3 regions of the Ruegeria sp. CH2 genome follow, and region 2 is predicted to be linked to each of the others. Evidence: riboswitches for the same ligand, from Rfam matches in the RefSeq annotation. Region 2 holds a riboswitch; each other region holds the start of a gene.
The links. Region 2 has a riboswitch for cobalamin ahead of ACR0M9_RS18475 (hypothetical protein). Riboswitches for the same ligand answer to the same signal wherever they lie in the genome.
Positions count from the first base shown of each region.

Region 1 (5,304 bases), on a different contig from region 2:
GATCTTAACCGCATCCGCCGGAAAAATAGCCACCGCATAAAACAACGCGCCGTGGTGTTTGCGGCAGTCCAGACAATGGCAAATCCCGACGCGAAGAGGACAACCCGAAGCCGTGACGCGCAGTTTTCCACAACGGCATCCCCCTTCAAACACGTCCATCCATGATCCTTTCCGACGCGTCAGAGCATCGCAGGCACAACCTGATCCGGTGGGCGGTGGCCATCTTCGAAGGTTTTGATGTTGATGATGACCTTTTCACCCATCTCAACCCGGCCCTCCAGCGTGGCCGACCCCATATGCGGCAGCAGAACCACGTTGGGCAACTGCCGCAAGCGCGGGTTCACACCGGTTCCCTGTTCGTAGACATCCAGCCCCGCGCCCGCAATTTCACCCGCGCGGATCATCCGGGTCAAAGCGTTCTCGTCAATAACCTCACCCCGCGAAGTATTCACGATCACCGCCGAGGGTTTCATCAGCTTTAGGCGGCGCGCGTTCATCAGGTGGAAGGTCGACGGCGTCGATGGGCAGTTGATTGATATCACGTCCATACGCGCCACCATCTGATCCAGGCTTTCCCAATAGGTCGCCTCTAGTTCTTGCTCAATCTCTGGGCGCAATCTGCGGCGGTTGTGATAATGGATCTGCATACCAAACGCCTTGGCGCGGCGGGCCACGGCCTGTCCGATCCGGCCCATGCCCAGAATACCCAAACGCCGCCCGCCAATGCGACCACCCAGAAACGCGGTGGGTGCCCACCCGGTCCAGTCGCCTTGCTGCATGACGCTCAACCCTTCGGGAATGCGCCGTGTCACAGCGAGAATCAGGGCCATGGTCATATCTGCCGTGTCGTCGGTCAGCACGCCGGGCGTGTTGGACACCAATATGCCGCGCTGCCGCGCCGTCGCCACATCGATATTGTCGACACCAGCCCCGTAATTGGCGATCAGCCGCAACTTTTCACCCGCCTGACCCAATAGCCCGCCATCAATGGTATCGGTCACCGTGGGCACCAGCACATCGGCATCCTGCACCGCTGCTACTAATTCCTCACGCGTCATTGGGGTGTCGTCGTCGCGCAGGCGCACGTTAAACAATTCGCTTAACCGGGTTTCTACTGCCTCAGGCAACCGTCGCGTAACAACAACACTTAAACGTTCTCTTGGCACCTCGGCTCTCCCACTGCTTTGCAAACGGACGCGCGCCATGGCATCGTGGCGCAGGATAAGGCGGGGCACAAGAACCCCAATGGCATTGAGTCGACCTTTTTTCAAAACCGGATCAACAGGCATAAGAGCGGGCAGTCAGTGAGTGGTATTCGACCGGTAAAACGCCGATTTCTGGCGGTAGTTTCCGCATTTCTGGTCATGTTCGGTGCCTACGCCGCACATGCCGAAGTCAAACGCGGATCGGTCACCAACCTGCCCCTGCCCCGATATGTGTCGATGAAGGCAGCCGAAGGGAACGTGCGGCGCGGACCATCCCTAACCCACCGAATCGATTGGGTATTCAAAAGGCGTGGCATGCCGCTGCAGGTCACTGCCGAATACGGCAACTGGCGCAAGGTCCAAGACCGCGACGGCGCGGGTGGCTGGGTTCACTATGCCTTGTTGTCTGGCGTCCGAACGGTGCTGATCGAATCCGAGATGCTGCCTGTTTATGCCCGCCCCGACCCGACCTCGCCCGTGAATGCCCATTTCGAGACCGGAGTGGTGGCGCGCCTTGGAGCCTGTTCGCTGGACTGGTGCAGGATCACCGCCGGCGGATACCGTGGCTGGACACTGAAATCGAACCTTTGGGGCGTCGATTCTTCCGAAATTCGGGAATAGGCGAAAGACAATTTCCGGTATCCGCGGTTGCGCATCGCCCCGAAAAAGCGCGACAAGCTGTTTGAGTTACCGGCCCAATCGCCGCTTAACTCGACCTAAACGGAGGACCCTATGCGCGCAGTCACCTATTCAGCCTTCGGAGACGCTGTCGATGTCTTGCGCATACAGGATATTCCCCCAGTTCCGCCTGGACCGGGTGAAGTCACGGTCGAGTTGTCTTATTCCGGCGTAAATCCCTCGGACGTCAAGGCCCGCGCGGGAACCCGACCGGGTGTCACAGAACCTCCGTTTCCGCTGATCGTTCCGCACAGCGACGGGGCTGGAGTCATCACAGCGGTTGGCGATGGCGTACCCGCGACGCGGATTGGTCAGCGCGTGTGGATTTGGAACGGGCAATGGCAACGCGCGTTCGGTACAGCTGCCAGCCACATCACCCTGCCTGAATCTCAGGCTGTAGAACTGCCCGAGACGGTGTCACTTGAAACCGGAGCGATTCTTGGAATTCCGGGCCTTACCGCAAGCCACGCAGTGTTCTCGGGCGGCACGCCGCGCGGGCAAACCATTTTGATCCATGGTGGGGCGGGTACTGTCGGGTATCTGGCTGTCCAGCTTGCCAAATGGGCCGGAGCCAAAGTGATCGCAACGGCCAGCACCCGCAGCTTTGACCGGGTCAAGGCAGCTGGTGCAGATGTCGTTCTCGACTACTCCGGTGAACACCTTTCGGATCAGATTCTCGACGCAAATGATGGACGTGCAATTGGTCGAATCGTCGATGTCGAATTTGGACAGAACCTTGACACCAACATTGCCGTCATCGCCGAAAACGGCCGTATCAACGCATATGGATCTGCCCGGAATATGACACCCGTCTTTCCCTTTGGACCCATGATGTTCAAGGCAGTGACACTCGAGGCGGTCCTGATCTACCTGCTGCCCGTAGACTTGCGCGCCGCCGCAATAAAGACACTCCACAAGGCACTGGCTGATGGCGCATTGATCTGCCCCGTACATAAGGTCTTTACACTGGAAGAATGCGCTGCCGCCCATGCGATGGTACAGGAAGGCAACCGTACCGGAGCGGTGTTGATCGACACCAAATGAGAGGCCCTCAAAAAAATTTTACGGCGCTCGTTTTTTTTGCAAAACGCTCTTGAACCCTGCCATCAACAATCGTAGATAGCCGCTCACCGTTGGGGTGTAGCCAAGTGGTAAGGCAGCGGTTTTTGGTACCGTGTATCGTAGGTTCGAATCCTACCACCCCAGCCATGATTTTCCCTAATATCACACACTATGAATCTAGGTCCGGATTTTGGCGCGTTCTCAGCGGCTTTTCTGATATCAGCGCCATGTTGAGACGCGCAGGTGCATGCTCTTGCGAGAAAATAGGAAAGACCCCGGAGTTTTTTCTTGCCGCAGGGTAAGTGTTAAGGTACCCGCGTTTTACCGGTCCCGATGTGGCTAAGAGGGAATCCGAGGTGCCTTTTGGTGCCAACCGGAACTGCCCCCGCAACTGTAGGCGGCGAGCGCTGTCCATTTCCGTCACTGGGCCATTTTGGTCTGGGAAGACAGGACAGACAAAGACCCGTCAGTCAGGAGACCTGCCGGTATGAAACCGAAACACACCGGGCGGGGTTGTCCGGGGAGGTTGCCGAAGAAACGCGCCGGGCGGTCTATTTTCTACCCTGCGCTCACGGCAGGCAGTAAAGCGTCTGTTGCTTCGGTAAATGCCCATTCACCCGTTCTCTGGTCATTGACACATGGAGATCGATTGTCATGTTTCTACGCACTGGCCTGATTGGCCTTTCCTTGCTGGCTACCAGCGCTGCCGCCGAAGGAAACTTTCCCCTAACTATCGAAAACTGCGGTCACTCGGTCACGTTTGACGCGCCAGTGACGTCGTCAGTCACGGTCGGCCAAGCCGCGACCGAGGTGCTTTATGCGCTGGGTCTGGGCGAGCAGGTTCTTGGAACCTCGGTCTGGTTCAACGAGGTGCTGCCTGAATATGCCGAGGTGAATGCCAAGGTAGAGCGTCTGGCAGACAATGATCCCAGCTTTGAAAGCGTTGTTGCCAAGCGGCCGGGACTGGTCGCAGCGCAATATGAGTGGCATGTCGGACCCGAGGGCATCGTCGCCACGCGTGAGCAATTTCACGAACTGGGCATTCCAACGTACGTAATGCCTGCAGATTGCATCGGCAAAGACAATACAGTCGGCGGCGATGGCACCCGCCTGCAAGCGTTCTCGACCGATACGCTGTATCAGGGTATCGAAGAACTGGCGGCAGCCTTTGATGTATCCGAACGCGGCACGGACTTGGTTGCCGAGTACAAGGCCCGCGAAGCCGCAGCCGTCGCCAAGGCGCAAACCGTGAAGCTGGACGATGTGTCAGCCGTATTCTGGTTTTCCTCTCCTGAAATGGAAAGCGACCCGTTTGTGGCCGGACAGAAAGGCGCACCGGGATACATGATGAGTAAATTGGGTATCCGCAACGTCGTCGAGACGGATGAAGAATGGCCAACAGTGGGCTGGGAAACCATTGCCAAGGCCAATCCGACGGTGATTGTTATCGCCAAGATGGACCGCCGTCGCTTTGCTGCGGACGACTACCTGAAAAAGCTGGAGTTCCTGCGCACTGATCCGGTGACCAGCCAGATGGATGCGGTCAAGAATGACCGGATCGTCATTATGGATGCGCAGGCCATGGACGCCACCATCCGCGCAATCCCGGCGCTGGAGGATCTGGCCGAGAAGCTGGATACCATCGGAAACAACCTGTGAACGAGGTCGCCGCAATCTTACGGCAGGGTTTCAAGGCTGCGTGCCTTACCGTGCCATTGTTGATTGCGGCGGTTCTTGCGGGCGCGATGATCGGGGAAACCTCTCTGTCGCCCGATTTGGTTCTCTCCGTTCTGGCCAACAAGCTGGCCGGAGCGGACTTTCCTGTCGACCCAATTGATCAGGGTATTATCTGGAGCTACCGGATTCCTCGCGCTCTGGTCGCTGCGTCCTGCGGTGCCGGTCTGGCTGTCGCAGGGGTCGTGTTGCAGGCTTTGCTGCGAAACCCGTTGGCCGACCCTTACATTTTGGGCATTTCTGCCGGGGCCTCGACGGGTGCCGTGGCTGTAACCATCGCTGGTTTGGGTGGGGGGGCTTTGTCGCTGTCTTTTGGCGCGTTCAATGGCGCGCTTTTGGCTTTTGGTTTTGTCGCGTTGCTGGCCCGAGCCGCTGGCGCAGGGGGCGGACGGGTTGCGACGGCACAGATCGTCCTGGCGGGAATTGCCGGGTCTCAGTTGTTCAATGCGCTGACGGCCTTCATCATCGCCAAATCCGCCAATGCCGATCAGGCGCGCGGGATCATGTTCTGGCTGATGGGAAACCTCAGCGGCGTGCGCTGGCCGGATGTGTATCTGGCCATTCCGGTGGCCCTTGTCGGTTGGCTCATTTGCCGCTTTCACGCCAGAGCACTGGACGCCTTTAT
Region 1 covers NZ_JBQFQV010000003.1:19,251-24,554, reverse strand. The annotation lists gene ACR0M9_RS06335 (GFA family protein) at 1-159, opposite strand, end outside; gene ACR0M9_RS06330 (2-hydroxyacid dehydrogenase) at 180-1,166, opposite strand; gene ACR0M9_RS06325 (SH3 domain-containing protein) at 1,365-1,826, shown strand; gene ACR0M9_RS06320 (NADPH:quinone reductase) at 1,938-2,927, shown strand; tRNA gene ACR0M9_RS06315 (tRNA-Gln) at 3,018-3,092, shown strand; cobalamin riboswitch at 3,254-3,446, shown strand; gene ACR0M9_RS06310 (ABC transporter substrate-binding protein) at 3,600-4,604, shown strand; gene ACR0M9_RS06305 (FecCD family ABC transporter permease) at 4,619-5,304, shown strand, end outside.
Region 1: it holds a riboswitch for cobalamin, as region 2 does, so the genes downstream of both, ACR0M9_RS06310 (ABC transporter substrate-binding protein) here and ACR0M9_RS18475 (hypothetical protein) in region 2, are expected to answer to the same signal.

Region 2 (5,304 bases):
GCCGCGTCACCACGCAGGATCATGTCCATCAGGTCCAGAACCCGTCCACGATCGGCCAGACCCAGCATCGCACGGACCTGATCCGCCGTCGTCTCACCGGCTCCGTGCGAGATTGCCTGATCCAGCAGTGAGGTCGCGTCGCGGGCCGATCCTTCTGCGGCGCGGGTGATCAACGCCAGCGCATCGTCGGCGATCTGCGCGCTCTCCGCCCCGGCGATCTTGCGCAGCAGGCCGATCATGTCTTCGGGCTCGATCCGGCGCAGGTCAAAGCGCTGACACCGCGACAGAACCGTGACCGGCACTTTGCGAATCTCGGTGGTCGCGAAGATGAATTTCACATGTGCGGGCGGTTCCTCGAGCGTCTTGAGCAGCGCGTTGAATGCGCTGGTCGAGAGCATGTGAACCTCGTCGATGATGTAGATCTTGTAGCGTGCACTGGCGGCGCGATAGCGGACACTGTCGATGATCTCGCGGATATCGTTGACGCCGGTACGGCTGGCCGCATCCATTTCCATCACATCGACATGGCGACCTTCCATGATTGCGACGCAATGCTCGCACTGACCGCAAGGCTCGGTTGTCGGCCCTCCGGTTCCATCCGGCCCGATGCAGTTCATGCCTTTGGCGATGATCCGCGCCGTGGTGGTTTTTCCCGTTCCGCGAATGCCGGTCATGATAAAGGCCTGCGCAATCCGGTCGGCCTCGAAGGCGTTTTTTAGGGTGCGCACCATAGCAACTTGACCCACCAGGTCGGCAAAGGTTTCCGGGCGGTATTTGCGGGCGAGAACCTGATAGGCGGGGCTGGGCGTGTCTGTCATGTCTTCTCGCTCGGATTCGGTGCTTCGGCACAGCGTAGTGGCGGCGGCAGTCCGCGTCCACTGTGGGGCGCGATGATTTTTTGTTTCAGAAACGGGCTGGTTTCCAACTAAACTGGTCCAGCGGATTTAATGACTCATTTCTTAAAGAGTACCTTGGGGGAGGACGCACTTCATGTCGCAGCTGGTCATTTTTGCTCTGCAGGTCGGAGGCGGAACGCTTGCCCTTACTTCAATGCCCGGGCGTGGCGGGGATTACGTCGGCGATCTGGATATGATTGCGGCTTGGAAACCGGGCCTTGTGATTTCAATGACGACGGATGTTGAAATGCTTCAGGATGGCGCGCAGCACTTTGGCAGCGACATCCAAAGCCGTGCCAGCCGGTGGGTTCACCTGCCGATCGAAGATTTTGGAGCACCGACGCAGGCGGTTCAGAAGGCCTGGCCAGAGGTCAGCGCCACGGCCCGACATGCGCTGTCGGGCGGTGGCCGGGTTCTTGTGCATTGCCGTGGGGGGTGCGGCAGATCCGGGATGATTGTTCTGCGACTGATGGTTGAATGCGGTGAACGCGCCAGCGACGCACTGGACCGCCTGCGGGCCGTGCGCCCCTGCGCTGTCGAAACCGATGCGCAGCTGGCCTGGGCGTCCCGGATCACCCCGGCACAGGTGGAAGTGGGATCAAGCTGACAGCTGCTGGGGTGCGTAGCCGGTTTTCCGGGGCCGGATCGTTGAAACCTCGATCATGGCGCAAGGCGGGTTCGCGACAATGCCCGAGGGCAGCGTGCTGAATGTAGGTCCGAAGATCAAATCGGCATAGGCATCAAGGTCCCGAATTGCCGTATCAGGGTGCGCCCCGCAGAAAACGCGAACGCTGTCGGATCGCGCTCGGATCGTTGCCATGCACCCTTCCGCGCAATGTGACAGCGCGCTGTTGCCTTCAAATTCGAAATCTTCGCTGGTGGCCGAAACCGCCTGCGCCATGGCTTCGGAAATCGAGCGGGCCAGTCGCGCCAAAGCCGGGCAGGTATTGCCCGTCCGCTGGCACACAGTTGCGCTGTATTCGTGTGACTTTGTCTTCCAGATCATCCTGCGCCCTCCGCGCGTGGTGGGCTGGATATTGGGGCAGGTGGGACAGCATCTCGCTGTCAGGACCTGCCCGGACACCCCGCCCGAGTTTCGGTTTCAGTTCCGATGGCAGGTCTCCTGACTTGCGGGTCATTGCTCTGCCGACCTTCCCAGCCCGTGGGCCAGTGGTATTTCGGCATTACTTACCGCTTACAGTTGCGGGGGCAGTCGCGGACTTGGTTGATATCTGTTTGACCAGACAAACCGCACCGTGTTCCCTTTTCATCCCGACCTCTTGTGGGGGCCGGAAACCATCACACAACCGCTAGCGCCTGATCGCGTTCCGAGTCAAGCCGATCTTTAGGCCGGACGTTTGGTCATGCTGGATGCGGTTTACGTTCCGGCTTAGTTTCGTCGGCATCGAAGGCAGGCAAACCATTGTTTCAGCGAAAGCCGGGGATCATGTTGGATACGGAACAGACGGTGTTGATCGAAGATTTCCGCTTTCCGTCAGGGTCCGTGACCTTGTCGGCGCGGCTGTACCGGCCAGTGGGTGAGCCGGAAACCGTTGTCGTACTTAACAGTGCCACGGGTGTGCCGCGTGACTATTATCAACACTTTGCGCGATGGCTGGCTACCGAGCGGGGGATAGCTTGCCTGACCTATGACTATCGGGACTACGGGCTTTCTTTGGTCGGCCGCCTGAAAGACGCAACTGCAACAATGGCGGATTGGGCGTTGATCGACATGCCAGCGGCACGGGCCGAAATGCGCAGGCGGTTTCCAAAGGCGCAGCAGTGGACCATCGGCCATTCCGTCGGTGCGATGCTGGGGCCGGTGCAGCCGGATATCGACCAGATCGACCGAATGATCGGTGTGTGTTCGGGGCTGGTGACTTTGAAAGATCACCCATGGCCCTATCGGGGGTTGGCAGGGCTGTTCTGGTATGGCCATGCACCGCTGATGGTGCGGGCGCTTGGGTATCTGCCCGGCAAAGCGATCGGGTTTGGTTCGGACCTGCCCGCCTCGGTCTACTGGCAATGGCGCAAATGGTGTACAGCCCCTCTTAGCTACGTTCCCGAGATCGGGCAGAATTTGCCTGATGCGCATTGGGGCAGTTCTGGAACACCAGTGGATCTGTTCACGTTCGAAGATGACCAGATGGCTCCGCCCGAGGCGGTTTGGCGCCTTGCTGATTTGTATGGCCCCGAGGCCAGACGCCACCTTCTGAAGCCTGCTGAATTCGGACTGCCGGAAATAGGCCATATCGGAGCATTTGCCCGTCGCAATGCAGCGGTCTGGCCGCGCCTGATCGCCTGATCAGACGCGACGCAGGTTTTCCTAACACCTTGCAGTTATGGCCGTTTGCGAAGCTTCTTGTCCTGCATGACACCGCGCACCATCTTGCCGAACGCCTTGTCCCGCGCCCGCGATTGGGCAACGGTTTCCGAGTTTCGCTGATCTTCACGCCGCAGCTTGCGCCAACGGTCCAGCCGGGTCGGGTCAAGTGCGCCTTCGCCGATTGCGTTCTGCACGGCACAGCCGGGCTCGGTCTCGTGCTGACAATCCGAAAAGCGACAGCTTTGGCCAAGCTCCGTGATGTCCGAGAACACGTTGTCGATCCCGTCCTGAGCGTCCAGCAAACGCAGTGCGCGCATTCCCGGCGTATCGATCAGCCAGCCACCGTTACCCATCCGGTGCAACGCGCGCACCGTTGTCGTGTGTCTGCCCCGTGCGTCGTCTTCGCGAATTTCAGACGTGGCGAGGTTTTGATCCGTCATGGCGTTGCTGAGCGTCGTTTTACCTACGCCCGACGACCCGACCAGCGCGCCGGTCTGGCCTTTGGGGCACCATGCCAGAACCTTTTCGACATCTGCCGGGTCCAGCGCATTGACCGCCAGCACCGACAGAAAAGGGTCCAGAGATTGCACTTGTCCCGAGAAACTGCCGGGGTCATCCGACTGGTCAGCTTTCGTCAGGACAACGACCGGATAACATCCGGCCTGATGCGCCAGCGCCAGATAACGTTCCAGCCGGGGAAGGTTGAAGTCCGCATTGCACGAGCTGACGATGAACAAAACATCGACATTGGCGGCAATCAGTTGGGTTGCGGCACCTGTACCGGCAGCTCTGCGTTGCAGCAGGCTGCGCCGGTCCAAAAGGTGGCGCACGCGGTTTTCGGCGTCCGCAAGAACCCAATCCCCGACGGCATATGAACCGGTCGGATTATCCGGTGTCCGCAAAGGGATTTCACCATCCGGGCTCAGCCCGATCAGACGGTCCCGATGAACGGAGGCGACGCGAAAGGGCGTGTCGGAAGGAAAAGCCGCGTGTTGCGCGGCAAAGTGAGAGGACCATCCCAGGTCCGAAAGCGTATAAGACATTTATCTGCCTGTTTTCAGAAACAGCAATGCCAACGGATGGCAATCGCGCATCCGCAGGTCGTGTGTTCAGGCAGTCCGGTGATTCCGGTGAATCAGAACCAGTCTGCCCGAAGGGTTTTCACTACAATCATAAAGCCCTCCTGCGGCTGTGGTTCACGAAGTGAGAGGTTGGACATCGACCCAAGCGGGGCTCGTTGTGGCTGCTTCCTTCCGGACCTGACCAGGTTGGCGAGGCGCTCGCCCGCGCCAACCTCTCGAGTCCGGATATAGGGAAGGCATTGGGAAAAGACAACCCATCAGAGCGTCAGGCGAATGCGTTCAAATCCCAAGCCATCCGAGCCCAGCGACACGGGATCGAACCTGTGCAACTCATCCAGATATTTCAGGGCGCCTGGACCTGTGCGAAGAATTGTTGTCACGCCCCGTTGCGGCATCAACGAGAACGGGTAGGGCTGCGTGGCGATCGGATCGGGCGGAAGGTGCTGCGCCAGGTAATCCTGCACAAGGTCCTTGATGCTCAGCGGTGGCAGGCTGATCAGCTCAGACGTTGTCGCATGCGGAAAATGCCCGCCTCCGCTGGCGCGGTAATTGTTCAGCGCCATAACGAACATCTGCTCCGGTCGTACGGGACGGCCTGCATATGTCAGATCGCTGATCCGCTTTTGGTCGGGGCGGATCATTTTCCCCTGCGCATCGTATCGAGGCGGCCGCGTGGGATCGATCTGATAAGACAGTCCAAACACGATGTCGAAATTGTACCCGGCCCGTTCAGGGTTGATCAGCTCGGGTTCGGAACCGGGCTTTAACTGGTTGAATACGCTGGCCGACATCTCCAACCAGTCCAGCAAATGCGCGCCGCTGATCCGGATTGCACGCAACTCGTTGGGAAACACATGCAGATCCGCGACATGGCGCAAACATATTTCTCCGGCGGGTACCTCGGTATAATGGCGCGGGCCTGAGCGTCCGCCGGATTTGGCTGGCGAAACAACCGACAAAATCGGCAGATCCGCCAGGTCTGTTCCCTGCAAAAACGGGC
Region 2 covers NZ_JBQFQV010000018.1:8,735-14,038, forward strand. The annotation lists gene ACR0M9_RS18465 (DNA polymerase III subunit gamma/tau) at 1-818, opposite strand, end outside; gene ACR0M9_RS18470 (protein-tyrosine phosphatase family protein) at 991-1,503, shown strand; gene ACR0M9_RS18475 (hypothetical protein) at 1,495-1,902, opposite strand; cobalamin riboswitch at 1,993-2,211, opposite strand; gene ACR0M9_RS18480 (alpha/beta hydrolase family protein) at 2,344-3,201, shown strand; gene rsgA (ribosome small subunit-dependent GTPase A) at 3,237-4,265, opposite strand; RNA gene ffs (signal recognition particle sRNA small type) at 4,424-4,522, opposite strand; gene ACR0M9_RS18495 (bifunctional 2',3'-cyclic-nucleotide 2'-phosphodiesterase/3'-nucleotidase) at 4,562-5,304, opposite strand, start outside.

Region 3 (5,304 bases), on a different contig from region 2:
GTCATGTTCAGGCCGTAACTGCCGGGTGCCGGGCCAAACACCCGCGCAGCCGGGGCGTGACCGGCATAGGGGTTCCAGTCGGTCGCTTCGTCACGCTCTGACAATGCCCGAACCGCCTGACCATAGAGGGCTGACAACGTGGGGAACACATCGCGAAACAAGCCCGAAACCCGCAAGGTGACGTCCAGGCGCGGGCGGCTCAGGTCGGTGATGGGCAGCACTTCAATACCCGAAACCCGCTCGGATCCCTTATCCCAAACCGGCTTTACACCCAGCAGGTGCAGGGCCATGGCGAATTCTTCGCCCGCAGTGCGCATGGTGGCCGATCCCCACAGATCGACAATCAGCCCTTTCGGGTAATCGCCTTCCTCCTGCAAGTGCCGCCGTACCAGTTCCTCGGCCAGTTTCACGCCTTGCGTGTAGGCTGCGCGGGTGGGCACAGACCGCGGGTCGGTGGTGAACAGGTTTCGCCCGGTCGGCAGCACGTCAGAGCGGCCCCGATAGGGCGAGCCGGACGGGCCAGCCTCGATCCGCTTGCCAGCCAACGCATTGATCAGTGCCTTGCGTTCGGCATGGGCGGATGGGGCTGGGTCGAAACTGCCGATCACATCCGGAACACGCCCATAGACGTGCAGCCCGTCGCCAAACTGGCTTTCTTTGATATCGCAGACAAAGCGGTCGATGCGCGTGATTGCTTCCGCGGTGCTGGTGGCCTGGTTCAGGCCCAGATCGTGCTCCAGCCCAATGGCTTGCGCCTCATCCCGGATATCTTCCTGCAACCGGTCACGGCGTCTGGGGTCAAGGCCGTCCGCGTTTGAGAACTCGTCCAGCAGGGCTTCCAGTCGCACCATCCGGTCAGGCGTTCCGCTTTCTTTCATGGGGGGCGGGATGTGGCCCAGGGTCACCGCGCCGATCCGGCGCTTGGCCTGCGCGGCCTCACCTGGGTCGTTGACGATGAACGGGTAGATCACCGGCAGGTCACGGATCAGCGCCTCGGGCCAGCAGTCTGCTGATAGGGCGACCGATTTGCCGGGCAGCCATTCCAGTGTGCCATGCGCACCGATATGGATCAGCGCGTCCGCGCCAAGACCTTTGCGCAGCCACAAATAGAAGGCGACATAGCTATGGCGCGGGGTACGCGAAAGGTCGTGATAGTCGTCATCACGCAGTTCGGGTGTTCCGCGCTCTGGTTGCAGTGCGACCAGCGCCTTGCCGCGTCGCAAAGCCGTGAAGTGAAACGCACCCTGAGTGAAAGTTGGGTCTTGCTCAGGATTGCCCCATACGGTGTGCAGATCGGTGCGCAGGGTTTGGGGCAATTCAGCGAGTGCGCTCAGATAATCCTCAAGCGGCCACGATATCCGGGCGTCCAAGAGTGCGTCGGCAACCGGATCGCCAGCCGCGATGTCGTAGCCTTCACCGCAAAGATCAGACAGCATCGCCTCAGCCGAGGCCAGCGCGTCGAGACCAACCGCATGGGCCATTTGCCAGTCTTTGCCGGGATATGTGGACAGTACCAACGCGGGGATCTGGTCTGCCTTGGGTTTGTCATTCAGGGCAAGCCAGCCCGATACCCGATCGATGATCGCCTCGATCCGGTCCGACTCGGCCCGATGCGCAAAACGCGAGTATTCCAAATGCGGATCGCGCTTGCCCGGTTCTTTGAAAGAGACAACGCCTGCCGATATTCGCCCGTCCACTTCGGGCAATACCACATGCATGGCGAGGTCGGCGGGTGACAGGCCGCGTTCGGCCTCCGCCCAGGCCTTGCGTCGCGAGGTGGCGAGAGCGACCTGAAACACCGGCACATCCGCTGCGTCCAGAGGCGACGTGCCGGACGCGCCCTTGCCCGAGAATGAAGTGGCGTTGATGATCGCCGACGGTCGCAAGGCGACGACCTGTTCCCTGAGCCAGTCGGCAGCGGCTGGGGTCTTGAGCGACGGGGCAAACAGACCCACCGCCTGAAGCCCGCGGGCGCGCAGGCTGCGGATCAGGGCCGCGACCGGGGCGGTGTCTGCGGATGTCAGATACGCGCGATAAAAGGTGACAAGGATGCGTTTCGTATCGCTCTGGAATGCGGAACCCACCGGGACGACACCCTGATCTGGACACCACGCACCGCATTCGGGCAGGGTTTTCGCGCCCATCACTGGCCCGGCATAAAGCCCTGCTGCCAAGGCCATCTGGGCCAATGCGGCCTGCGCGGCGACTTCGCCGCCGGTGTCACACAGATGTGCCAGCCGCCTCAGGGTCGAGAGGGGCAGGGTCGAATACTCATCCAACCGAGTGTCTTCACGCCCATCCGCCGGTAAAACGGCTAACGCGATGCCTTTGGCTTGCGCCAGTGCCAGAACCTGTTGCAGCCCGTAAGACCAATAGGGCACGCCACCTATCAGACGGATCAGGATGCCCTTTGCGCCCTCAAGTGTCTGTTCGACATAGGTATCGACGGACAGAGGGTGCTTCAGCGCCGCAAGATTGGCCAGCCGCATCGTGGGCATCCGCCCCTCAGGCCCGCCGCCGCGATGCCAGCCCGCCGCGAAAGCGCCCAGGTCACTGTCGGAAAAGGACAGCACAACCAGATCACCCGGGCTTTGGCCCAGATCGGTTGGGGTCTCGGTTTCCTCGAGCCCGTGGCTTTCGCGAAAGACGACGTGCATGACTTACTCGGCAACCTCGGTCACACCCACGAGGATATCACGGATTTCGGCTTCTTTGATGTCGTCATGCTCGGCAATCACGACCAGGCGCGAGCGGCGCTCTTCACCGGGCTCCCACGGGCGGTCGTATTGGTGACGAACCCGCGCGCCGACAGCCTGAACCAGCAGGCGCATCGGTTTGCCAGCGACGGCGGCATAGCCTTTGACGCGCAGGATATTCAGCTCAGTCGCAAGACGTTCGATTCTGGCTACCAGTTCCGCAGGGTCGGTCTGTTCCGGCAACTCGACGATGATGCTCTCGAAATCGTCATGCTCATGATCGTGATGGCCATCGTGATGTGACGGGCGCGCGTCCATGTCATCTTCGGCGGCAGCCTCAAGGCCAAGCACGACACGTACGTCGACGACACCCTCTGCAACCTCGACGACGGGAAGCGGGCGCGGCGCCTCGGTGGCGATGATCTGTTTGGCTTTCGCGACACCTTCGGGACCTGCCAGATCGGGCTTGGTCAGCAGGATGATATCCGCGCACGAGATTTGATCTTCGAACACCTCGGACAAGGGTGTTTCGTGATCGATCGAGTCATCAGCCAGCCGTTGGGCATCCACCGCTTCAACGTTCGGAGCAAAGCGACCGGCGGCCACAGCCTCGGCATCGGCCAGCGCAATCACGCCATCAACGGTGATTTTCGAACGGATATCAGGCCAATCAAATGCTTTCAGCAGCGGTTTGGGTAGTGCAAGGCCGGATGTTTCGATCAGGATGTGATCCGGGCGCGGTTCCAGCGCCATCAGCGCCTCGATGGTCGGGATGAAGTCATCGGCCACGGTGCAGCAAATGCAGCCGTTTGCCAGTTCCATGATGTTTTCCGCAGGGCAATCCGGTATCGCGCAGGATTTCAGAATGTCGCCATCAACACCCACATCGCCAAACTCGTTAACAACAATCGCAAGACGCTTTCCCTGCGGGTTCTGCATCAGATGGCGCACCAGCGTGGTTTTGCCCGAGCCCAGAAAGCCGGTGATCACGGTGACGGGAAGTTTTTCTAGGTTCGACATGATCTCAGCCTCCAATCGGGGGAATGCGCGAGGCGCAGTTTTTGCGGAAATGTTCAGGACGGTCGCGCCACTTCACCAGACCATCGTCTGTGGCCAGATACTTGGTCACACCATCGATGATGACATCGACGTGATCGACTTCGTTCAGGTTCTCGTAAACAAAGGTCCAGCGATCCGGCCCGCCCCGAAGAACGATGGAACAGCCCTGATCGCAGTTCGAAAGGCATTCGACAGGTTTCAGAATGATGCCATCTGGCAGGGCAGCCTGTTCCAAGGCCTTGTGCAACAATGTGCCGGGACGCTCAGCATCATCCTCGAAGGGCAGACCCCGGCGGCAAGTCGTGCAGACCAGTAATTCTACCGGTGCGGTCTCGGTCATGTCTCTCATCCCCCCAAATCCTCTTCGCGGGGGACGGGGTTTCATGCGGGCACCACGTCTGCACATGGACCCGACACCGGAACACCCCGCCCGGTTTCAACTTCGGGTGTTGGCAGGTCTCCCGGCTTGCGGATGCCAGAGCGGTCGCTCTGTCGGATGTCCCGCCTTCCCGGCACAGGCCAGTGGCATTGGGCATCCTCTCCGGTCACGGTCGCGGGGGCGGCTGCGTTTGGCGGATGAACCGTTGACGCATTCCCTTTTCATCGGCTGTCGCCGACACCAACGACAGGGACATGCGGCACCGCTGACCCGCTTGTCAAGCGGTTCGCGCGCAACAAATAAGCCAAGGTGAAAAAAGCGACCTGTAGGCGTCGTTCGGCGGCATGAAGAACGTGTTCGGTATATGGTCGCATGACGGGAAAACGACGAACTTGGAGATGCGTCATATGAAAGTGGGATTTATCGGTCTGGGTAACGTAGGCGGCAAGCTTTCGGGATCCCTTTTGCGCAACGGCATTGATCTGACTGTGCATGACCTGAACGCGGATCTGGTGGCCGAGTTTGTCGCCAAAGGCGCAAAGGCGGCAGAAGGGCCCGCCCAGTTGATGCGCGATTGCGATGCGGTGATCACCTGTCTGCCGTCTCCGGCAGCATCGGACGCAGTCATGCAGGAGATGTTGCCCGAAGTGGGCCCCGGCAAGATCTGGATGGAGATGTCGACCACGGACGAGGCCGAAGTCAAACACCTGGGTGCCGAAGTCATATCGCGCGGCGGTGCGGCCGTCGATTGCCCGGTTTCTGGCGGGTGCCACCGTGCCGCGACGGGCAATATCTCGATCTTTGCGGGCTGCGACCGGGAAACGTTTGAACGAATTCTGCCGTTCCTGACGACAATGGGCCGCCGGGTTTTGCACACCGGTGAACTGGGCTCGGCGTCGGTGCTGAAAGTGATGACCAACTATCTTGCCACCGCCAACCTGATCACCTGCGCCGAAGCACTGGTTACGGCAAAGGCTGCGGGGATGGATCTGAACACGACCTATGAGGCGATCAAAATCTCGTCCGGCACGTCCTTCGTGCACGAAACCGAAAGTCAGGTCATCCTGAACGGGTCGCGCGATATTTCCTTCACCATGGATCTGGTGAAGAAGGATATCGGTCTGTTTCAGGAGGTCGCCGACCGCGCCGGGGTGCCGCTGGAAATAAACC
Region 3 covers NZ_JBQFQV010000001.1:864,391-869,694, reverse strand. The annotation lists gene cobN (cobaltochelatase subunit CobN) at 1-2,657, opposite strand, end outside; gene cobW (cobalamin biosynthesis protein CobW) at 2,661-3,716, opposite strand; gene ACR0M9_RS04315 (DUF1636 family protein) at 3,721-4,095, opposite strand; cobalamin riboswitch at 4,190-4,394, opposite strand; gene ACR0M9_RS04310 (NAD(P)-dependent oxidoreductase) at 4,479-5,304, shown strand, end outside.
Region 3: it holds a riboswitch for cobalamin, as region 2 does, so the genes downstream of both, ACR0M9_RS04315 (DUF1636 family protein) here and ACR0M9_RS18475 (hypothetical protein) in region 2, are expected to answer to the same signal.